DNA from 4 places in the Streptomyces sp. NPDC048643 genome. Region 1 is predicted to be linked to each of the others. Evidence: riboswitches for the same ligand, from Rfam matches in the RefSeq annotation. Region 1 holds a riboswitch; each other region holds the start of a gene.

What was found. Region 1 has a riboswitch for cyclic di-AMP ahead of AB0C62_RS32615 (NlpC/P60 family protein). Riboswitches for the same ligand answer to the same signal wherever they lie in the genome.
Region 2: it holds a riboswitch for cyclic di-AMP, as region 1 does, so the genes downstream of both, AB0C62_RS21435 (M23 family metallopeptidase) here and AB0C62_RS32615 (NlpC/P60 family protein) in region 1, are expected to answer to the same signal.
Region 3: it holds a riboswitch for cyclic di-AMP, as region 1 does, so the genes downstream of both, AB0C62_RS22450 (M23 family metallopeptidase) here and AB0C62_RS32615 (NlpC/P60 family protein) in region 1, are expected to answer to the same signal.
Region 4: it holds a riboswitch for cyclic di-AMP, as region 1 does, so the genes downstream of both, AB0C62_RS31105 (LysM peptidoglycan-binding domain-containing protein) here and AB0C62_RS32615 (NlpC/P60 family protein) in region 1, are expected to answer to the same signal.

The regions. Positions count from the first base shown of each region.
Region 1 covers NZ_JBEZHO010000046.1:28,143-33,622, reverse strand. The annotation lists gene AB0C62_RS32645 (MarR family transcriptional regulator) at 1-217, shown strand, start outside; gene AB0C62_RS32640 (3'-5' exonuclease) at 294-860, shown strand; gene AB0C62_RS32635 (beta-glucanase) at 1,166-1,864, shown strand; gene AB0C62_RS32630 (hypothetical protein) at 2,019-2,192, shown strand; gene AB0C62_RS32625 (alpha/beta hydrolase) at 2,559-3,305, shown strand; gene AB0C62_RS32620 (hypothetical protein) at 3,348-3,572, opposite strand; cyclic di-AMP (ydaO/yuaA leader) riboswitch at 4,037-4,208, shown strand; gene AB0C62_RS32615 (NlpC/P60 family protein) at 4,217-5,480, shown strand, end outside.
Region 2 covers NZ_JBEZHO010000020.1:118,508-123,987, reverse strand. The annotation lists gene AB0C62_RS21445 (PrsW family intramembrane metalloprotease) at 1-559, shown strand, start outside; gene AB0C62_RS21440 (aldo/keto reductase) at 622-1,566, opposite strand; gene AB0C62_RS21435 (M23 family metallopeptidase) at 1,691-2,728, opposite strand; cyclic di-AMP (ydaO/yuaA leader) riboswitch at 2,740-2,897, opposite strand; gene AB0C62_RS21430 (PP2C family protein-serine/threonine phosphatase) at 3,155-4,210, opposite strand; tRNA gene AB0C62_RS21425 (tRNA-Met) at 4,555-4,628, opposite strand; gene AB0C62_RS21420 (dihydrofolate reductase family protein) at 4,731-5,480, opposite strand, start outside.
Region 3 covers NZ_JBEZHO010000022.1:91,721-97,200, reverse strand. The annotation lists gene AB0C62_RS22455 (GntR family transcriptional regulator) at 1-646, opposite strand, end outside; gene AB0C62_RS22450 (M23 family metallopeptidase) at 843-1,607, opposite strand; cyclic di-AMP (ydaO/yuaA leader) riboswitch at 1,621-1,780, opposite strand; gene AB0C62_RS22445 (pitrilysin family protein) at 1,994-3,382, opposite strand; gene AB0C62_RS22440 (pitrilysin family protein) at 3,379-4,725, opposite strand; gene AB0C62_RS22435 (DNA topoisomerase IV subunit A) at 5,080-5,480, shown strand, end outside.
Region 4 covers NZ_JBEZHO010000041.1:58,905-64,384, reverse strand. The annotation lists gene AB0C62_RS31120 (polyprenyl synthetase family protein) at 1-89, opposite strand, end outside; gene AB0C62_RS31115 (peptide MFS transporter) at 423-1,919, shown strand; gene AB0C62_RS31110 (CocE/NonD family hydrolase) at 1,930-3,927, shown strand; cyclic di-AMP (ydaO/yuaA leader) riboswitch at 4,405-4,565, shown strand; gene AB0C62_RS31105 (LysM peptidoglycan-binding domain-containing protein) at 4,570-5,298, shown strand.

The sequences.
Region 1 (5,480 bases):
CCGCATTCCGGATCCCGACGGTGGCATGGCCCGCAAGTTCCGCATCACGGAGGAGGGTTCACGCCTCCTGGACCAGGAACGGCAGGGGCTCATCAGCTCCCTGGACCGTGTCATGGCCGACTGGTCGGAGTCGGACATCGCCGCCTTCGCGTCGTACCTTCGGCGCTTCAACGCCGACATCGAGCGCATCGGCGGACGGCCCTGGCCGCGTCCCTGACGCGCCGGCCGGCCGACGTGCCGGCCACCGGAAAACCCGATGACCTGCCGGCCCGGCACGCCCTAGCCTCACCCGCATGGACAAGTCCGGGGGACTGTTGAACGTCGTCGACGTCGAGGCGACCTGCTGGGAGGGGACGCCGCCGCCCGGGGCCGTGAGCGAGATCATCGAGATCGGTCTGACGGTCGTCGATCTGGAGCAGGGCGTACGACGCGAGAAGCACCGACTGCTGGTGCGGCCCGCCCTGTCGACCGTCAGCGCCTTCTGCACGGAGCTGACGGGGCTGACCCCGGACGAGGTCGACCAGGGGGTCGAATTCGCCGACGCCTGCCGCGAGTTGGCCGCCCTGCACCGCGCGGGGGAGCGGCCGTGGGCGAGTTGGGGCGACTACGACCGCCACCAGTTCACCCGCCAGTGCGCCGCCACCGACACGCCCTATCCGTTCGGCCGTCGACACACGAACGCCAAGGCCGCCTTCGCCGCCGCCCACCGCCTCCGCAAACGGCCCGGCATGGCGCAGGCGCTACGGATCGCCGAACTGCCCCTGGAGGGACGGCATCACCGGGGCGAGGACGATGCCTGGAACATCGCGGCCCTGGTTCTCGGACTCGCCGAGCGGGGCGCCTGGCCGGACACTCCCTAGGGCCGCGACGCCACGGCGAGGGCCGTTGTCGCACCGTGCTCGTCCTGGCCCGGTGCGACGGGTCGCGGTTCGGGGCTCCGCCGCGGTGAAGTGAGAGCCCGCCCGCGATACGGCCTCGCCGCCCGGGGCCTGACGGGCGCCGAGTCGGCCCGCCCGCGATGCGCCCACCGCCGACCGCGACCCGGCGTCCGGCCCGTTCACTCCCAAGGGTTGTTTCCCGGCAGGTCTGCGTGAACGGCGTGTAACGCGGGTGTCCCGGGGGAGAACCTGGCCCGTACACGAACGCTGTCGCCGAGGAGCCCCGCGTGTCCGATGTCGTCTTCACCGCGGATTTCACCTCCACCCGTCAATGGGTCGCGGGCCACTCGTGGGCCTATCCCGACGGCGGCCCGGTCAACCCGGGCGACGACAAGCTCGACCACCTGGTGGCCGACCCCGCCTACTGCCGTACGGGTGTCTTCCGTGCCACCCGCCGCTCCGACGGGGCGTGGGACGCGGGACTCCTCACCACCGAGGGCAGCGAGGACGCGTTCATGGTCCGCGCGGGGGACGTGCTGGAGGCCCGGGTCAGGCTGCCCACGGCGCTCGGCGCGTGGCCGGCCATCTGGACCTGGCGGGACGGCGGTCAGGAGATCGACGTCTTCGAATACCACCCCGACAACCCCGACCTGCTCGAACTCTCCAACCATGTCCGTGACGCCCATCACTACTACCGGGACGGGGCGGTCCAGCCCGGAGCCTGGGTGGACCTCGTGGTCGAGTTCGGCGCCCACCGCGTCGTGTGGTGGGTGAACGGCGTCCGCGCCTTCGCCGACCGGCGCGGGGTGGGCCGGCACTGGGAGGCGTATCTCATCGTCAACCTGTCGGTGTGCGGCGGGCGTTACCACCCGCCGCCCGCTCCGGACGTGACGGCGATGGACTTCGCGGTGGACGGCCTCCTCGTCCGCAGACCCGGCTCCGACGAGCCGGACGGTGAGGCGGTGGACGTCGGCCTGCTCGACTGAAACAGCGGGCGCATCGGGCGCACGAGCCGAAGTCGGCTGGGCCGGAGCGAAATCGGGCCCCGCCGGGTGCATCCGGCGGGCGATGTGCCACGGAAGTACGGCATCAGTAGCGACGTAGCGTTCGTGCGCGTCGCACCGACAGGTGCCGAGGGCCATGACGAATCCGCAACCGGGGCGAGAGACTCCCGAGGCCGCGTACATCGGCCATGTGGGCAACTGCCGCACCTGCCTGGGGGAGTCGGGCCGCTGCCCGCTCGCCGAGCGTCTGTGGCGGCTCTACCAGGAGTGGCGCAGTGGCTACGGCATGCGCCCCGGGGGAGCCGAGTGAGACCGCACCGACGGACCGCTTCGATCGCTTACGCGCGACCCCTTCCGGTGCCCGCACACGTTCCGGACGACGAGGCGAAGCCGTAGTTCCACCGAGCACCCGCCTCCGGTCGACTGGACAGGGACGACCGGAGGCGGGTCCAGCCAGGGGTACGCGTCCGGAGAGGCCGCGCCGGAGCCGTGATCCGGCTGTCACGCGGAAGGGAGCGCCCGCCTCGTCCCGGGGCGGCGCCCAGCGCGTGCTCCGCCGGGCGGACACCTCACCAAACCGCCCCCGCGTCGGCTACGGATATCCAGTGACCGGCGGCGCGATCCCCCGTCGGCCTAGGGTGGGGCGTCGAAAGCGCTCCGACGGTGAAGAGGTGCCATGCGAGGCTCTGCGCGGACGTCCGCCCGTGACGGACTGCGTCCCGGGGCTGCCCGGACACTGACGGCGCTGGTGCCGCACCGGCTCGCCGGCGAGGACGCGGGGCCGACGCGGGCCGCGGTGCTGATCCTGCACGGCGGCAGGGCGGACAGCCTGGCTCCCTCGCGGCCCTGGCACGTCTCCCGCCTGCGGATGCGGCCCTTCGTGCGCGCGGTCACACGGGCCGTTCCGGACCAGGACGTCTTCGTCGGGCAGGTGCGCTACCGCGTACGCGGATGGAACGGAGCCGCCGCCGATCCGGTCGCCGACGTCCACCGGGCCCTCGCCGAACTCACGGACCTGGTGGGGGACGTGCCGGTGGTGCTCGTCGGCCACTCGATGGGCGGCCGCGCCGCGCTGCGTGCCGCCGCCGCGCCGCAGGTCCGTGCCGTCGTCGCCCTCGCACCCTGGTGCCCGGCGGGCGAGCCGGTGGCCCATCTGCGGGACAAGCGGGTGATCGTGCTGCACGGCGACCGGGACCGGATCACCGAGCCCGCCGCGTCCTTCGCCCTGGTGCGCCGCGCCGCGAAGGAAGGATCCTCCGCGAGCGCCGTACGAGTGGCGGGCGGCGACCACGCGATGCTGCGGCGTGCGCGGACCTGGCACGAGGTCACGGGCTCGGCGGTCGCCGGTCTGGTGTCCCGCACCGACGGCCCGGACGGACGGCTTCCCGCCGAGGGGCCGGACGGCGAACCCGGCGTCCTCTAGACCCACGCCCGAGCGCGTACGAGGCGGGCACGCCGGACGGGCCTACGCGGAGTCCAGCCGGTCCGCGGGATCGGGGCCGGGGGCGAAGGAACGACGCGAGCCGGCCGTCACGCGCGGGGCGGACCCGGGAAGCGGGCCGCCCGTGGACGGATCCCAGCTGAGGATCCACTCGAAGTCGCGCTGCAGCCGCCGGGCTTCGCTCCGGACGAGCGTCGGTATGTCACCGCGTTCGGAGATCAGTTGGGCATAGATCGGTGCATCGTGCACGTGGGGATCCTCGACTCGCTCTCAGGGCCTTCCGCGGGCCTTCCTTGTCCTGACGGTAGGGGCGCGACGCCGCCGCGGTGGTCATCCGTCAGGGTCGGCCAGAACCGGTCACCGCATGACCATCGGCAGCCGTCGATGTCGAACGAGCCGTCAGGGAACGCCAGTTCTGTTCGCACCGCGAACGGCCTGTTTCGGGCCACCGAAAGCCCCGGGCCGGCGTGGAGAGTTGGTGGAGGGAACTGGACGGGAGGCGGACGCCTGGAGGGGGTCCACCGCCGAACGCGGTTGTCCGGACGGCCGATTCGCGCACGGTGTGTGCTTCCGCCGTCGCACAGCGGGGCGATGCGACGAAGGTCACGAAAATGTATCGGACATCTGGGACGTGGATCTTCACACGGGGGTCACAAGATGGCTAGGTTGACGACCAGGCCGCCCGACTCCCTCCGGCGAATGCTCGCCGGGCGGTGCGGCCTCCGCCGAGTCCGGCCCGTCCTCGTGGCAGCCGGAGCCGGGGACCCACCGAACCTGGGGTGAATCGGCCAACCGCCTTGAGGGGCACTGGCCGTAGGGCATACCTTCCGGAACCGTCCGCCCGAACCCGACAGCTAACCCGGTAGGCGGACGACGGAAGGAGTGCCATCCCCATGGCGCCGGAACGAACCCAGCCCAGTGGCGAAGAAGTCCGCCGACGGCTCGCATCCCTCTACGACCGGGCCGAGGACGACACCGGCAACTTCAACGCCACCCGCGCTCTGGCGGGCCTCTCCTCCCGTCAGGGCGACCGGCGCGCCGCGGCCCGACGGCTCACCGACCAGCGCCCGGCCGGGGAGGAGCGCGGGGGTGTCGATCCCGCTCAAAGCGACCTGATGCGCCAGTGGTTCGACGGTGCGCGGTCACGGCTCGGCCCCACCGTCGCGGCGGTACTGCCCGCGGACCGGCAGCCCGACCGGGGGCGCGAGGCCGGCCGGTCCGGTGGGGGTGCGGGACGTCCCATGGAACTCCCTGCCCAAGGCGCGCGCGCCGTGGCCGAGTTGACGGCGGCACCCGTACGGGAACTGACGGCGGGTCCCGTCGCGGAGCTGACCGCGGCGCCGGTCGCGGAACTCACCGCGCGCCCCGTCCTCGAACTGACCGCCGGCCCGACGGCCGCGTACGCCCTCGCGGTACCGGACATCGGCGCCCCGTCCACCGGGCCCCTTCCGGTGGTGTCCGAACCCGCGCCCGCCTCGGACGCGGCCTCCCCGCGGTTCCGCAAGGACCGCGCCCGCCGCAAACTGGCGGCCGCACAGGACCTGCTGAACCGGCACACCGCACGACAGAGCGCGGCGACGCCGGTCGCGTACCCGTCCGTGGACCTGCCGGCCGCGGAGACGGCCGTCCCGTCGGCCCCGTACTGGCCGGCGCAGAACGTGCCGATGCCGGCCGCGACGGCCGCGTACTCGTCGGTGGCGAGTGCCGCGTGGCCGGCCGTGGAGGCCGGGCACCCGCAGGTGCGAAGTGCCCCGCTGCCGGTCGCGGACGTCGAGTACCTGCCGGTGCGGGAGGCGTGGTCCGCCGCGCCCGAGCCGACGGCCCCGGCCGTCGACGACAGTCGGCGCCCGTCGTGGCCGGACCCCGTGAACCAGCCCGCGCCCGGCGCTCCCTGGTCCGCCGATCCCCACCCCGGGTTCGACGCCTCAGGCATCGCCGCCGTCGCGGCGCCGCCGGTCGCCGGGTACGACACCCGGGCCGCCGAGGCCGTCGCGTTCGCCCGCGCGCAGGTGGGCAGGCCGTGCGTGTGGGGAGCGTCCGGGCCCGGCTCGTACGACCCCTCCGGTCTGACCCAGGCCGCCTGGCGCAGCGCCGGTGTGCTGCTCCCGCGGTCCACGTCCGACCAGGCGCGGATCGGACCGGCGATCGCCCTGGCCG
Region 2 (5,480 bases), on a different contig from region 1:
CTCGGTGTGGAACAGCTCGTCGGACTTCGGGGAGTACGGCTTCTTCGCGGTCTACGCGGCGTTCATGGTGCCCGCGTTCGGGCTGCTGACCTGGCTGGTCGTCTGGACCCGGCAGCGCGAGCTGCGCACCGTGCGCACGGAACTGCCCGCTTACACCACCGCGGGATGGCTGGGCACGGCCGAGCCGTACGTCCTCGGCTCGATGCGGGCCCGGCGGCTCGCCCGCGAGTACGCCGGCCATCACTGGGGGAAGACGGCGGCCCGCTCGGTCGCCGAGTACGAGGCGTACGCGACCTCGCTGGCGTTCCTGCGCCACCGGGGGCGCCGGGGCCGCGCGGGCGCCGACTTCGTCGTACGGGAACGCGAGCTGCTGCACGAGCTGTGGCGCCGTCGGGAGATCGCCCGGCCGTCCCTCGCCTACGCGGCCCGCACCACCTCCCCGATCCCCGCACCGCCCCCCTGGCCGGCGCACGGCTACGGGTACGCCGCCCCACCGGCCCAGCCGTACGCGCCCCCGGTGCCGTATCCGACGTACGACCGCAACCCCTACCGCTCGTAGCCCTCGTACCGGCGAGGCGGCACCTCGCCGGTACGGGGGCCGGGGTTCAGCTCAGGCGGGTGTCACGCCGACGCCTCGGTCAGGCGCGACAGTTCCGCGTCCGTCAGCGACAGGTCCGCGACACCCAGCAGGGCCGGGAGCTGCTCCACCGTGCGGGCGGAGGCGATCGGCGCGGCGACGGTCGGCTGGGCGGCGAGCCAGGCGAGGGCGACGGTCGCGACGGCGGCGTTGTGGGCCTCGGCGATCTCGTCGAGCGCGGTGAGGACCCGCTGTCCGCGTTCCGTCTCCAGGTGCTTGGACGCACCCGCGGCGCGGGGCGAGTCGACGGTCGCGCCCGGACGGTACTTGCCGGTGAGGAAACCGGCGGCGAGCGCGAAGTACGGGACGGCGGCCAGTCCGGCGCGGGAGGCGACGTCGCGCAGGGCGCCCTCGTAGGTGTCGCGCGAGACCAGGTTGTACTGCGGCTGGAGCGCGACGTAGCGGGCGAGGCCCTCGCGGTCGGAGAACTCCAGGGACTCCTGGAGCCGCTCCGGGGAGATGTTGGACGCGGCGATGTTCCGCACCTTGCCGGCCTTCACCAGCTCGTCGAGGGCGCCGATGATCTCGTCGACCGGCACCTCGGTCTTGTCGAAGTGCGTGTAGTAGAGGTCGATGTGATCGGTGCCCAGGCGGCGCAGCGACGCGTCGGCGGCGGCCTTGATGTTGGCGCCGGAGAGGCCCGGGAAGGCGGGGTGCTGGCTGACCTTGGTCGCCACGACGATGTCCGCGCGGTTGCCGCGGGCCTTCAGCCACTTGCCGATGATGGTCTCGGACTCGCCGCCCTCGTTGCCGTCGACCCACGACGAGTACGAGTCGGCCGTGTCGAGGAAGTTGCCTCCGGCGGCCGCGTAGGCGTCGAGGACGGCGAAGGACTGGGTTTCGTCCGCCGTCCAGCCGAAGACGTTGCCACCCAGCGAGAGCGGGAAGACCTCGAGGTCGGAGGAACCGAGCTTGCGAAGAGAAGTCATGGAGTGATTCAACGCCCGGACAGGATGCCTGTATTCCACATGCACCCCGCACGGCCCCGTGCCTGCGACGAAACGGCCGGCCGCGGGAGTCCCCGCGAGCCGGCCGGTCGGCAGTGTGTACGGATCAGGGGTTGAGTCCCTTGCCCTGGAGCCACGCCATCGGGTCGATGCCGGTGGCGGCGCCGCCGGGGTGGACCTCCAGGTGCAGGTGCGGCCCGGTGACGTTGCCCGTCGCGCCGACGCGGCCGATGACGTCGCCGGTGGCGACCTTCTGGCCGACGCTGACGCTGATCGACGACTGGTGGCAGAACCAGAGTTCGGTGCCGTCGTCGAGGGTGAGGATCGTGCGGTAGCCGTACGAGCCGGCCCAGCCCGCCTCGGTGACGGTGGCGCTGTGGATGGCCTTGATCAGCGTGCCGGTGGGCGCGGCGAAGTCGAGACCCGTGTGGTAGCCGGAGGACCACAGGGCGCCGGCCTCACCGAAGCGCGAGGTCAGGGTGTAGGAGGAGGTCGGCAGCGAGTAGCTCTTGGCGAGCTTGGCCAGGCGCTCGGCCTCGGCCTTCGCCTTGGCCTCCTCCTCCGCCTTCTTCTTGACCGCGTCCGCCTTGGCCTTCGCGTCGTCCTGCTGCTTGGTGGCGAGCGCGACGGCCTGCTTCGCGGCGGCGGTCTCGGCGGCCTCCTGGACGGCACTGTCGACCTGGTTCTGCTGCGACTCGGCCTGCTGCATGATGCGGGCCCGCAGCGCCTCCCCGGCGTCCGTGGTGCCCTGGGCGGTGTCGGCGGTGGTCAGTCCCGCGCCGGTGAGCGGAGTCGTGGAGCCCTTGGGGGTCTCGGCACCGTCACTGATCAGGGCCTTGGCCGAGTGGGTGACCGAGGACAGGTCGGGCAGCGAGATCGAGACGGGCGCCTTGCCGGGCGCCGCGGTGGCCATGCCACCGGCGCCGACGGCGGCTATGACGCCTACACCGAGAACGGTGGAGCTGCGGGCGAGGCCTCCGCCGCGCTGCTTTCCCACGCGGTGCCGGCCACGAACGGGACGGACGGAATCCTCGGTGGGATTCCACTCCTCCCAGGGTCCCTCGTCCTTGCCGTAGGCGAAGCCGAAGGACTGTGTGTCATTCGGTGCGAACGAGGTTGGCTGAGCAGGCCGGTTGGACGCCACGTGGGCGCACTCCTTTCCTTCCTTCTCGCCTACCGGGTTAGCTGACGGGTTCGGAGCAGGAAGGTCTCCTACGCGCGTATACCCACCGTGCTGCCACGGTGGAGGACGCTCGATTCACCCCAAGTTGGTGGTTCCCCGGTTCCCTTGCGGGATTCGGCGCGTGCGCACGGAGCCATCTCTTGTGACGGCTGGGACGACCGCGCTGCGTTATCGAACGTTAATAGACCTGGCCACCTGATTCCAAGCTGTTCAGACTGATCGTTAACGCTTTTTGGCCAGGACTTTGGGGTCATGGGCGATGAAAAACGGGCGAGTTGGCCGCATCGCGTCGACACGGCTTCATGTGACGGTGTGTCAGTCGTTATGCGGAGGGACACGGTTCGATCACCCCTCGTGACAACGATCAAGAAGGGCCTTCGAGGGCCGTCAGCCGCGCCGGACGGCGAGCAGCGCCATGTCGTCGCTGAGGGCGCCGCCCGTGTGCTTGCGGACCTCGACGGCGAGGGTGTTCAGCAGGGCGTCGGGCCCCGGGAAGATCCGCCCGGCCAGCCGCGCGGCCGGATCGTAGAACTCCCCGCGCACGTCCCGCGCCTCGGACAGCCCGTCGGTGTGCAGCAGCAGGATCGCGCCGTGCGGAAAGCGGGCCGGCACCGCCCGGTCGGGTGTGCTGCCCAGGTCGCTCATCCCGAGGGGCAGTGCGGCGGGCCCGCCGGTGAGCGGGACGAGCGTGCCGTCGGGATGCAGCATCAGGGGCGGCGGATGCCCCCGGTTGACGATGCGGACGATCTCCTCGTCGTGCGGGATCTCCGCGAGGACGGCGGTGGTGAATCCCTCGACGGCGTCGAGGTTGTCGCGCCGGGTGCCCTCGCGCTTCAGCGCCCGCTCCAGCCGCCGCGCGACGGCCTCCAGGGTCGTCTCCTGCTCCGCCGCCTCCCGGAACGCGCCGATGACCACGGCGACGGCGGCGACCGCCGTCATCCCCTTGCCGCGTACGTCCCCGACGACCAGCCGCACGCCGTACGGGGTGTCCTGCACCGCGTAAAGATCCCCGCCGATGAACGCGTCCGCCTGGGCCGCCTCGTAGCGCGCGGCGACGTCGAGGCCGTCGATCCGTGCCTGAGGTTCCGGCAGCACGGCCCGCTGGGCGAACTCGGCGATCTCCCGGACGGAGGCGAGCCGCTCGTCGCTGCGCCGGACGAGGATGTTGATGAGCACGCCCAGGACGGCCGCCGTGGCGACGGTGACGACCTCGGTGACCGCGTCGACCCGCAGGACGATGCCGAGGCGCAGGTGCACGAGGATCAGCGCGCCGACGGCGGCGGCGCCGGTGAGGACGGTGCCGCGCAGCGAGTAGAGGGGCGCGGCGACCAGGGTCGCGGCCGTGAAGAGGGGTGCGGCGGTGAACTCGCCCGGCGTGAAGTAGTCGTAGAAGGTCCCGCCGACGACCAGCAGTACGGGCAGCGCCCGTACGAGGGCCCGCACGGAGGAGATACGACCCGTGCGCCATCGCGCCGGACCGGTTCCGGGATCGCCCGCGGGTCCGGACGCACCCGAAGGACCGGCACCCCCCGCCGCCGGCGGATCACCGAGGGGCGGGCGGCCGGCCCGGTCGTCGAGCTCCCCGGTCCGCTCCTCACCACCTGGCTGACCCACGCGTCCAGCAGACCCGGAGCGAGGACGGCGGGCGACCGGTGTGGCCCGACCGAGGGATTCCGCGGCCTTCCGGAGTGAACGCGGCGACGAGAAAGAAAGAAGGGCGCCCAGGAGCCCGTACCAACACCAAGGGCCGGAACTCGTGAATCCGAGTTCCGGCCCTTGGCCTTCAGTAGCGGGGACAGGATTTGAACCTGCGACCTCTGGGTTATGAGCCCAGCGAGCTACCGAGCTGCTCCACCCCGCGTCGTAAGAACCAGTGTACGCCATCCGCGGGACCCCCGGCGCACGCGTTGACCGGGGCCCCTTCCGTGCGGCCGAGAACGCGGTTCCGGTGGCTTCGGCTCGCTCAGGCCGTGGCCTGCGCGGCCCCGCCCAGGAGATGGCGGTTGGGCGCCTTGGCGCGCTCCTCGTACTCGGGCAGGAGGACGATGTCTGCGCCCGCGGCGGCCAGGAGTCCGTTGCCGTCGGCGCCCGTGACGAAGGTGTCGGGCTCGCGCCAGGCGGTGACGACCCGCCGTACGCCGGCGTCGAGGATGAGCCGGGCGCAGGGTGCGGGCCGGGAGGCGCGGCGGGCGCACGGCTCCAGGCTGCTGTAGACGGTGGCGGCGGGCAGTCGCGGGTCGGCCGGGTCGATCTTGGCGAGCGCGGCCTCCTCGGCGTGCACCACGGGGTCGTCGCCCTCGCGGGAGTGGCCGCGGGCCAGCTCGGTCCCGTCGGCGGCGACCACCACGGCGCCCACGCTGAACGCGGTCTCCGAGGGCGGGCAGGAGGCCGCCAGCTCGCAGGCGAGGGCCAGCCACTGCCGGTCGGCGGCGGAGGCGGTCCGGCCGGTGCCGGGCGCGGTGGGGACGTAGCGGATGAGGACGACGTCCCCGACGGGCCGGGTCTCGACGAGCCGCATCCGGCCGGGGGGATAGGCCCCGGGCCCGAACAGCCGCGGCGCGTCCGGCTGCCCGACGAAGAGGGGGGCGACGGCGAGCTGGAGTTCGTCGGCGAGCCCCTCCCGTACGAGCTGGGTGTGGACCCGGCCGCCGCCCTCGACCATCAGCCGGCGCACACCCCGGACGTCGTGCAGGTGCTCCAGCAGCACACGCCA
Region 3 (5,480 bases), on a different contig from region 1:
GGTCCTGCCGGTCCCCGCCGGCCGGAAATCGCAGCCGGTGTGCGGCCGCCGAGCGCTCCGCGTGCAGCGCGGTGATCGCGCGGGCCCGCTCGCCGTCCCCACGGGCGACCGCGTCCACGATGCCGCCGTGCTCGGCCCAGGACTCCGCGGGGTTGGCCGGCGCCTCGACCGCGTACATCCAGGCGATCTTGTGCCGCAGCTGGGACAGCGTCGACGTCAGCGCGGGACTGCCCGAGGCCTGTGCGAGCGTCTCGTGGAACCAGCCGCCCAGGGAGCGCAGATCCTCGCTGTTGCCCCGCCTGGAGCGCTCCTGACCCAGCCTGACCAGCCCGCGGAGCACCTTGAGGTGCGCCTCAGTACGGCGCTGCGCGGCGCGCGCGGCTCCCAACGGCTCCAGCAGCATGCGCATCTCCAGGAGATCCGCACCCTCCTGCTCGCTGGGCTCGGCGACGCAGGCGCCCGCGTGCCGCCGGGTGACCACGAAGCCCTCGGCCTCCAGGGTGCGGAGTGCCTCGCGCACAGGGACGCGCGAGACGCCGTAGCGCCGCGCGAGCAGTTCCTCGGTGAGCCGGCCGCCACGCTCGTAGACGCCCGCGACGATGTCGTCGCGGATCGCCGTGCATACCGAGTGCGCCGGAATACGCATGACCGGACCTCCGCTTTAATCCCCGCGAAACGCCATCGATTGACGCTTGTTCAGTGACTCTATTGCAGGAAGCCTTAATTTCCGATGGCGGGCCTGAATCCATGGATATTTTTTGGACAGACGGCCTCCGGAAACGACGATGCCCCGGCTCGGTGAGCCGGGGCATCGAAACGGTGGAGAAGCCGCGAAGCGGTCGTCAGACGTTCACGCCGTGCGAGCGGAGGTACGCGACGGGGTCCATGTCGGAGCCGTACTCCGCGGTGGTGCGCGCCTCGAAGTGCAGGTGCGGCCCCGTGGTGTTGCCGGTCGAGCCGGAGAGCGCGATCTGCTGGCCCGGAGTGACCGTCTGGCCCACGGAGACACCGATGGACGACAGGTGCCCGTACATGGTGTACGTGCCGTCGTGCATCTTGATCACTACTTGATTGCCGTAGGCGCCGCCCCAGCCGGTCGTGACGACGGTGCCGGCGCCGACGGAGTGCACCGAGGTGCCCGACGCGGCGTGGAAGTCGACACCGGTGTGGCTGCCGGACGACCAGAGGCTGCCGCCGGTCTCGTAGCCGGTGGAGACGTACGAGCCGGTGATCGGCATGACGAAGGTGTTGAGCCGCTTGCGCTCGGCGGCACGGGCGGCGCGCTCCTTGCTCTCGCGGGCCTTCGCGGCCAGCTCGGCGGCCTTCTTGCGCGCGGCTCGCTCGGCCTTCTCCCGCGCGGCGGCCACGTCGGCGGCGTGCTGCTGGGCGGCGGCCTGCGCGTCGATCTGCTCGGCGACGGAGTCACCGATGGTGATGGCCTGGGTCAGCCCGGTCTGTTCGGCGGACGGTGTCGCGGCGAACGCGGGTGCCGCGAGGGTTCCGAGGACACCGGTGGTGGTGAGGGCCGCGACGCCGACGGCGTTCTTCGTGGTGCGCTGCACGCGGCTCGGACGACGATGCTTCCCGGTGCCACAGGTGAACGCCATGTAAGGGCTGATCCTTTCCTTCCTTCTCGCCTACCGGGTTAGCTGACGGGTTCGGAGCAGGAAGGTCTCCTACGGGCCCCCTCCGGGGAGGGCGTCCGATTCACCCCAGGGACTACGTGTGGGTCCCCGGCTCCCCTGGCTCGCGCCATGCGGGGACTCGGCGATGACTGTCCGGTGCCGCGGGCGCGGCGCACTGCCTGACGAACAGCCGGACTGACGCTAAACGCGAGATCTTTCGAACAACAAACGGATCACGGTTTTTGTAGCGCATCCCACAGCACAGAAGGCAACCTCCGCACCAATACGGACATCTTGGGGGCGATGTCCGCGTAAAAGAGGGCCCTGGTGACTCTTCAGTCACCAGGGCCCATCTCGGTCACACGGTCCTACTCGGCGGTGACCACGGTGACTTCACCGATGCCGAGCGCCCTGACGGGCTCCTCGATCTGCGCGGCGTCGCCCACCAGGACGGTCACCAGACGGTCCGTCGGGAAGGCGCTGACGGCGGCCGCGGTGGCCTCCACCGTGCCGGTCGCGGCCAGTTGCTGGTAGAGCGTCGACTGGTAGTCGTCCGGCAGGTACTGCTCGACCTGGTCGGCGAGCGTGCCCGCGACGGCCGCGGCGGTCTCGAACTTGAGGGGCGCCACGCCCACCAGGTTCTGCACGGCGACGTCGCGCTCCGCGTCGGTCAGTCCCTCGGCCGCGAGGGTGCGGAGCACCTTCCACAGGTCGTCGAGCGCCGGGCCGGTGTTCGGGGTGTCCACCGAGCCGCTGATGGCGAGCATCGCGGCTCCGGTGCCGTCCGGCGCGGAACGCAGGACCTGGCCGAACGCCCGCACCCCGTACGTGTAGCCCTTCTCCTCGCGCAGGACGCGGTCCAGACGCGAGGTGAGGGTGCCGCCGAGGCAGTACGTGCCGAGCACCTGGGCGGGCCACACACGGTCGTGGCGGTCGGCGCCGACCCGCCCGATGAGCAGCTGCGTCTGGACGGCGCCGGGGCGGTCCACGATGATCACGCGGCCCGTGTCGTCGGCGTGCACCGGCGGTACCGGGCGCGGCTCGGCGGTCGAACCGGTCCAGGAGCCGAGGGTGTCACCGAGCAGCGCGTCCACGTCCACGTCGGTGAGGTCGCCGACCACCACGGCGGTGGCCGTCGCGGGACGCACGTGCTTCTCGTAGAAGGACCGTACGGCCGCGGAGTCGATCTTCTGGACGGTCTCCTCGGTGCCCTGGCGCGGGCGCGACATGCGCGCCGTCGGCGGGAACAGCTGCCGGGAGAGCTCCTTGGCCGCGCGGCGGGCCGGGTTGGCCGTCTCGTGCGGGATCTCGTCGAGCCGGTTGCGCACCAGCCGCTCGATCTCGCTGTCCGCGAAGGCCGGTGCGCGCAGGGCGTCCGCGAGCAGGCCGAGGGCCTTGGGCAGACGCGAGACGGGCACTTCGAGGGACAGCCGGACACCGGGGTGGTCGGCGTGCGCGTCGAGCGTGGCGCCGCAGCGCTCCAGCTCGGCGGCGAAGTCCTCGGCCGAGTGCTTGTCGGTGCCCTCGGAGAAGGCGCGCGCCATGATCGTGGCGAGGCCGTCCAGGCCCGCGGGCTCGGCCTCCAGCGGCGCGGCGAGGTTCACCTCGACGGCGACGACCTGCTGGCCGGGGCGGTGGCAGCGCAGGACGGTCAGGCCGTTGTCCAGGGTGCCGCGCTCGGGGGCGGGGAACGCCCAGGGCTTCGGCTGGCCGGCCTGGGGCTGCGGATGGAAGTCCATGGTGGCGAGCTCGGTCACTTCGCCGCCTCCTCGTCGGTGTCGTCAGCGGCGTCGGTGGCTTGGGGGGCGGTGGGTTCGTAGACGAGCACCGCGCGGTTGTCGGGACGCAGGCGGGCCTTGGCGACCTCCTGGACCTCCTCGGCGGTGACCCCCAGGACGCGCTGTACGGCGGTCAGGGCGAGCTGCGGGTCGCCGAACAGGACGGCGTACCGGCACAGTTCGTCCGCGCGGCCCGCGACCGTACCGAGGCGGTCCAGCCACTCGCGCTCCAACTGGGCCTGCGCGCGCTCCATTTCCTCGGCCGTCGGGCCCTCCTCGGCGAACCGGGCGAGCTCCTCGTCGACGGCGGCCTCGATGACCGGGACCTCGACGTCACCGGACGTCTTCACGTCCAGCCACCCCAGAGAGGGCGCACCGGCGAGCCGCAGCAGGCCGAAGCCGGCGGCGACGGCGGTGCGGTCGCGGCGCACCAGCCGGTTGTAGAGCCGGGAGGACTCGCCGCCGCCGAGGACGGTGAGAGCCAGGTCGGCCGCGTCGCACGCGCGCGTGCCGTCCTCCGGGAGGCGGTAGGCGGCCATCAGCGCGCGCGCCGGGACCTCCTCCTCGACGACCTCGCGCAGCTGCTCCCCGATGGTCTCGGGCAGCGAGCCGTCCCGCGGGGCGGGCTTGCCGTCGTGCCCGAGGACGGAGCCGAAGTACTTCTCGACCCAGGCGAGCGTCTGCTCCGGGTCGATGTCGCCGACGACCGACAGAACCGCGTTGTTGGGCGCGTAGTACGTGCGGAAGAACGCGCGGGCGTCCTCCAGGGTCGCCGCGTCCAGGTCCGCCATCGACCCGATCGGGGTGTGGTGGTACGGGTGGCCCTCGGGGTACGCGAGCGAGGTCAGCTTCTCGAACGCGGTGCCGTACGGAACGTTGTCGTAGCGCTGGCGGCGCTCGTTCTTCACGACGTCACGTTGGTTCTCCATGGACTCGTCGTCCAGCGCGGCGAGCAGCGAGCCCATGCGGTCGGCCTCCAGCCAGAGGGCGAGCTCCAGCTGGTGGGTGGGCATGGTCTCGAAGTAGTTGGTGCGCTCGAAACTCGTCGTGCCGTTGAGCGAGCCGCCGGCGCCCTGGACGAGTTCGAAGTGGCCGTTTCCGTGGACCTGCTTGGAGCCCTGGAACATCAGGTGCTCGAAGAGGTGGGCGAGCCCGGTCCGGCCCTTGACCTCGTGGCGCGAGCCGACGTCGTACCAGAGGCACACCGCCGCGACCGGGGTCAGATGGTCCTCGGAGAGCACCACACGCAGGCCGTTGGCCAGGCGGTGCTCGGTCGCTGTCAGGCCGCCGGAGCCTGCCTCAGCTGTGGCCGTGTGACCCATGGGCATGTACGTCCCTTCGATCGCGGAACTGCGTCATTCCTGTCGGTCCTGCCACTGTATGCAAGCGCGCGGACGCCTGGCGAAGTTCCCGCACCTCGTACGCCGAGAGCGAGAACCGCGAGCGCCCCCCGCACGCCCCCGGGAACCTTCCGGACACCGGGCGGGACGGGTGCGGCAGGGGTCCGGCGGACGCCACGACGACGGCTCGGGAACGGTCGCTCCGGGGCCCGCGGAGCGCTCCGGGAGGCCGCTACGGACGGGTCGCGGTCGGCGTTGTCAGCGGGGCGGTCCACAATGGTCCGCGTCAGAACCCGTTCATGCCCCGGCAGAGACTGTGAAGGAGCCGCAGCAGCGATGGCCCGCCGCAGCACGAAGACCCCGCCGCCCGACGACTCGTACGAGGAGAAGATCCTCGACATCGACGTCGTGGACGAGATGCAGGGCTCCTTCCTCGAATACGCGTACTCGGTCATCTACTCGCGAGCCCTGCCGGACGCCCGCGACGGCCTCAAGCCGGTGCACCGTCGCATCGTGTACCAGATGAACGAGATGGGCCTGCGCCCCGATCGCGGCTATGTCAAGTGTGCCCGCGTCGTCGGCGAGGTGATGGGTAAGCTCCACCCGCACGGAGACGCGTCGATCTACGACGCCCTGGTGCGACTCGCACAGCCCTTCTCGATGCGCCTGCCGCTGGTCGACGGCCACGGCAACTTCGGTTCGCTCGGCAACGACGACCCGCCGGCCGCGATGCGGTA
Region 4 (5,480 bases), on a different contig from region 1:
CCCTCCTCGACAGCCGCCAATCCGGCCTGGACATCGGCTTCGAGAGCCTGGTCCCGCACGCTCAGCCCGAACGGCCCGACGACGGTCACGAGAGGTTCTCCTGTCTGCTGACGATCACATGGCGAACTCGGTCGATCATTCGGTCGATGACACGGTTTGTCGATGTGTCGCTGCCATCACTCAAGTCAGCGTATCCGGTCACGTTTCGATCACCACGAGCGCCCACCGTCCCCCGGCCGAGTCGGTTCCGCCAGGAGGTACACGGGATGACACCTGTAGGGCACACGCAACACACCCGTGTGCCTCGCTCTGCGAGTACCCCTACTCCCGGGCAGTATCCGAGAGCCGACGGTATGTTCATGATCAGTTGATATGAGCTGACATACGCAGACATGTACCGAGGTACGCGGAAGAGGGTGCCAGTGTCCCGTAGCTCCGTGGAAGCCGAACCCGGCCCGCCCCCGGCCGACGACACCGCCTTCTTCGGCCAGCCGAGGGGGCTCCTGACGCTCTCCGGCCTGGAGGTCTGGGAGCGCTTCTCGTTCCTCGGCATGCAGGCGATCCTGGTCCTCTACTTCGCCGACACCGTGGCACACGGCGGGCTCGGCATGGCGCCGGGCACCGCGGCCTCGGTGTCGGCGGCCTACGGAACGCTCGTCTACCTGGTCTCCGTCGCCGGCGGCTGGCTCGCCGACCGGATGCTCGGCGCGTACCGCGCGGTCCTGTGGGGCGGCATCCTGATCGCCTGCGGCCACTACGCCATGGCGATCCCGACGGCCGCCGCGACCTGGGCGGGCCTCGGCCTGATCAGCGCGGGAACCGGCCTGCTCAAGCCGAACGTCGCCACCATGGTCGGCAAGCTCTACCGGACCGACGACGAGCGCCGCGACGCCGGTTTCGCCCTCTACTACATGGCGATCAACATCGGCGCCTTCGCCGGCCCCCTCATCACCGCCTGGCTCGGCGACCACGAGGGCTGGCACTGGGGCTTCTCGGCGGCGGCGGTCGGCATGACGTTCGGCCTGATCCAGTACGTGGCGGGCCGCCGTCACCTGGCCGGGCGCACCCGGGCGGCGGAATTCGCCCTCGCGCCGGACGCCATGCGCCGCGCCGTCCGCGGGATCGTCCTCGGACTGCTGGCCGTCGCGGTCCTCGCCGTCCTCCTCGCCTCCGTCGGCTGGCTGACCATGGACCGCTTCGTCGACCTGCTGACCGTCATCTCGGTGATCCTGCCCGTCGTCTATTTCTGGGTGATGTTCACCAGCCCCCGGGTGACGTCCGAGGAACGCGGCAGGCTGCGCCCCTACGTGGTCCTCTTCCTCGCCTCGACCGTCTTCAACTTCATCCTCTTCCAGGCGTACTCGACGATGATCCTGCTGGCCTCGTCGAACGCCGAGTCGACCATCTTCGGCTTCGACTTCCCGGCCGGCTGGTACGCCTCCGCGCTGGGCGCCTTCGAGGTCGCCCTCGCGCCGGTGGTCGCCGCCGTCTGGATGCGGATGGGCAGCCGCCAGCCGCACGCCTCGAACAAGATCGCCCTCGGGGTCGTGCTCGGCGGTCTGTCGTTCCTGCTCATCGTGCTGCCGACCTCCGGCCACAGCGGGGACGACTACCTGATGTCGGTCTGGTGGATCGTCGGCTCCTACCTGCTGCTCGGCCTCGGTGACGTCCTCCTGGAGACGTCCGGCTTGTCGGCGACCACCAAGCTCGCCCCCGCCGCCTTCTCCAGTCAGACCATGTCCCTCTGGTTCCTGTCGCTCGCGCTCGCCAACGGCATCCAGGCCCAGACGGTGAAGCTCTACGACGACGTCTCCAAGCCCGCCTACTTCGGCGTCAACGGCGCGATCGCGGTGGCCGCGGGCCTGGCCGTGATGGCCCTCGCCCCCTGGCTCCGCCGCACGATGCATCCCGTCCACTGAGGTGACCCGCATGCGTATCCGTACGTCCTTCCCCTACGAGACCGTTCACGAGGACGTCCTCGTCCCCCTCCCGGACGGCACCCGGCTGTACGCCCGGATCTGGCGCCCGGTGACGGAGGAGTCCGTACCGGCGCTCCTGGAGTACCTCCCGTACCGGCTGACCGACTGGACGGCACCGCGCGACTGGCAGCGCCATCCCTGGTACGCCGGGCACGGCTACGCCTCGGTCCGCGTCGACGTGCGGGGCCACGGCAACTCGGAGGGCATGCCGGGCGACGAGTACTCCGAGACCGAGCTGGCCGACGGGGTCGCCGTGGTGGAGTGGCTGGCCTCCCAGCCGTGGTGCACCGGCCGGGTCGGCATGTTCGGGATCTCCTGGGGCGGCTTCAACTCCCTCCAGATCGCGGCCCTCGCGCCCGAGCCGCTCAAGGCGGTCGTCACGGTCTGCTCGACGGACGACCGCTATGACAACGACGTGCACTACACGGGTGGTTCCGTCCTCGCCGTCGACATGCACGCCTGGGCGGCCACCATGCTCGCCTTCGTCGCCCGCCCGCCGGACCCGGTGCACGTCGGCGAGGTGATGTGGCGCGACATGTGGACCGAGCGGCTGGAGGCGGTCGACCCGTTCGTCCACACCTGGCTGGCGCACCAGACCCGGGACGCCTACTGGCGGCACGGCAGCGCATGCGAGGACTACGGCGCGATCCGTGCGGCGGTCCTCGCGGTCGGCGGCTGGCACGACCCGTACCGCGACACGGTGCTGCGCCTGGTCGAGAACCTGCCGCCGGACCGCGTACGCGGTCTCATCGGCCCCTGGTCCCACCAGTACCCCGACCGGGGCCTGCCGCCGGGCCCGGCGATCGGCTTCCTCCAGGAGACGCTCCGCTGGTGGGACCACTGGCTCAAGGACGAGGACTCGGGCGCGCTCGCCGTGCCCCTCCTGCGCTCCTACGTGATGGACGCGCATCCCCCGGCGACGGTGTACGAGGAGCTGCCGGGCCGCTGGGTCGGCGACCCGGCGTGGCCCTCGCCGTCGGTCACCCCTGTCCCGTACGCGTTCCAGGGCGCCCCGCGCCTGGTGCGCTCACCGCAGCACACGGGGGTCGACGCGGGCCGCTTCTTCCCGTTCGGGAACGACGCGGACCTGCCGCCGGACCAGCGCGAGGAGGACGCACGGTCGGTCTGCTTCGAGTTCGAAGTGCCGGAGGAGACGTGGGTGTTGGGTCGGCCCCGGGTCCGGCTGCGGCTGACGTCGGCGTCCTCCCGGGGCCAGGTGATCGCCCGGCTGTGCGACGTGACCCCCGACGGCGCCTCCACGCTCGTCACCCGGGGTGTCCTCAACCTGTCGGCACGTCGGGGCCGTGACCAGGCGGTTCCCTGGGAGCCGGGCACCACGGAGGACGTGGAGTTCGAGCTGAACGGCATCGGCTACGCGTTCCCCCCGGGCCACCGCATCCGCCTGAGCGTCTCCTCGGCGTACTGGCCCTGGGTCTGGCCGCAGCCCGGCTCCGAGGCCGGTTTCACGCTGGACCCGGACGGCAGCAGCCTGGAACTCCCCGTGCGGGCACGGGAGTCGGACCCCTCCATCACCTTCGAGGAGGCGGAGGAGGCCGAGCCACTCGGCGTGGTGGTCCCGGTGACGCTCGACGAGCCCCGCCCGGAGCGCCTGGTCCTGCGTGACGTGGCCGCGGGCACCTGGCGGCTCGACGTGGACCCCCGCTACGGCGGCACCCACGTGTATCCCGACGGTCTGGAGTTCACGGAGGACGCGCGGGAGACGTACACGATCGACGAGTCGGACCCGCTGTCCGCCCGCGCCCGGTCCACCTGGTCGGTCCGGCTGCACCGCCCCGACCTGCCCTGGGACGCCCGCGTCGAGACGACGTCGGCCATCACCTGCGACGCGCAGGACTTCATCACGTCCAACGAGGTCGTCTGCCGGGACGGCGACGAGGTCGTCTTCCACCGGACCTGGGAGAAGCGCATCCCGCGCACCGCGGGCTGAAAAGGCCCGGCGGGGACGGCAGTTCACCGGCCGCCCCCACCCGGCGTCCGCCCGGCGCACGTCCGGCATCCGTCCGGAAGCCGTCAACTCCGCCCCCACGCCGCCTCTTTCACAGGCGCCCGCTCCGACCCCGCATTCCGGCGCCCCGCCCGTCCCGCACGCGGCGGGCGTCCGGGAACTCCCCGCGCACCGAAGAGTGGTGGCGTAATGCCCGACTTGCCCGGCATGCCGCCTTGGTGACCCCCGAGCGCGTGAGTTGGGTCACGCGGGAGTCAGTGGATCACCCTTCGCCCACTCCTTGCCAACCCCTTTGCCAAAGGCAAGTTGAGGATTCAATTCCGGCGTAATCGGACGTATCACCCTCGCCCTAAACAGGCAAAAGCGATCTTCACCGCCACATCAGGCCTTGTTCCCGACATGTGCAGTCGCATACGTTCTCGTCGCACCGGGCGGATCGCCTAATCCTGCCGTCGCCCGGCAACCCACCCACCCACGCACGGCAGGAGCGGGGGAACCACAGGTAAGCCGCCGATCCGGGAGACCGGACCGGCTTGGGGTGAAGCCGCGCCCAAAAGCGCGACCGGGCATCTCCCGCCCGAACCCGACAGCTCACCTCGCAGGCGTCGGAGAGGACATTTCGTCATGCCCGCAGGCACGCACCGTCACGCCCGAACCACCTTCATCACCCGCGGAATGATCGCCGCCGGAACGGGCGCCCTCGCCCTCGCCCTCCCGCTCATGAGCGCGACCGGCGCCCACGCCGCGACCCCCCAGGTCGCGAAGACCGCCCAGACCGCGGTCGTCCCGAACGTCCAGCTCGTCACCTACAAGGTGGTGGCCGGCGACACCCTGACCAAGATCGCGAAGAAGTATCCGTCGAGCGGCGGCTGGCAGAAGCTGTACGCGGCGAACCGCGCCGTCATCGGCGACAACCCCGCCCACCTCCGCACGGGCCTGACGCTGACCGTCGGCACGAAGACCCTGAAGGCTCCGGCGAAGGCGACCACGGCCGCCAAGACCACCGCCACCCAGGCGTCCGCCACCACGTACGCCAACAACCTGGACGGCTGGATCAAGCAGTCCCTGGACATCATGGGCAAGGCGGGCATTCCGGGCAGCTACGACGGCATCTACCGCAACGTGATGCGCGAGTCCTCCGGCAACCCCCAGGCCATCAACAACTGGGACTCCAACGCGGTCGCGGGCACCCCCTCGAAGGGGCTCCTGCAGGTCATCGACCCCACGTTCCAGGCCTACCACGTGGCCGGCACGTCGATGGACCCCTACGACCCGGTCGCCAACATCACGGCCGCCTGCAACTACGCCGCCGACAAGTACGGCTCGATCGACAACGTCAACGGCGCCTACTGATCGCACCGGCGCACCCGCGCCTCTCGCACGACACCGGCCGGCGGCACCCTCGGGTCCGCCGGTGGTGACGTACCGGCCTGTCGGCGGTGAACGACCGGGCCCGCGGGACGGTGACGGACCGGGTGTGCGGGGCGGTCCCCACCAGAAGTACGAAGGGCACGGCCCGGGGCATCGGCGGACGC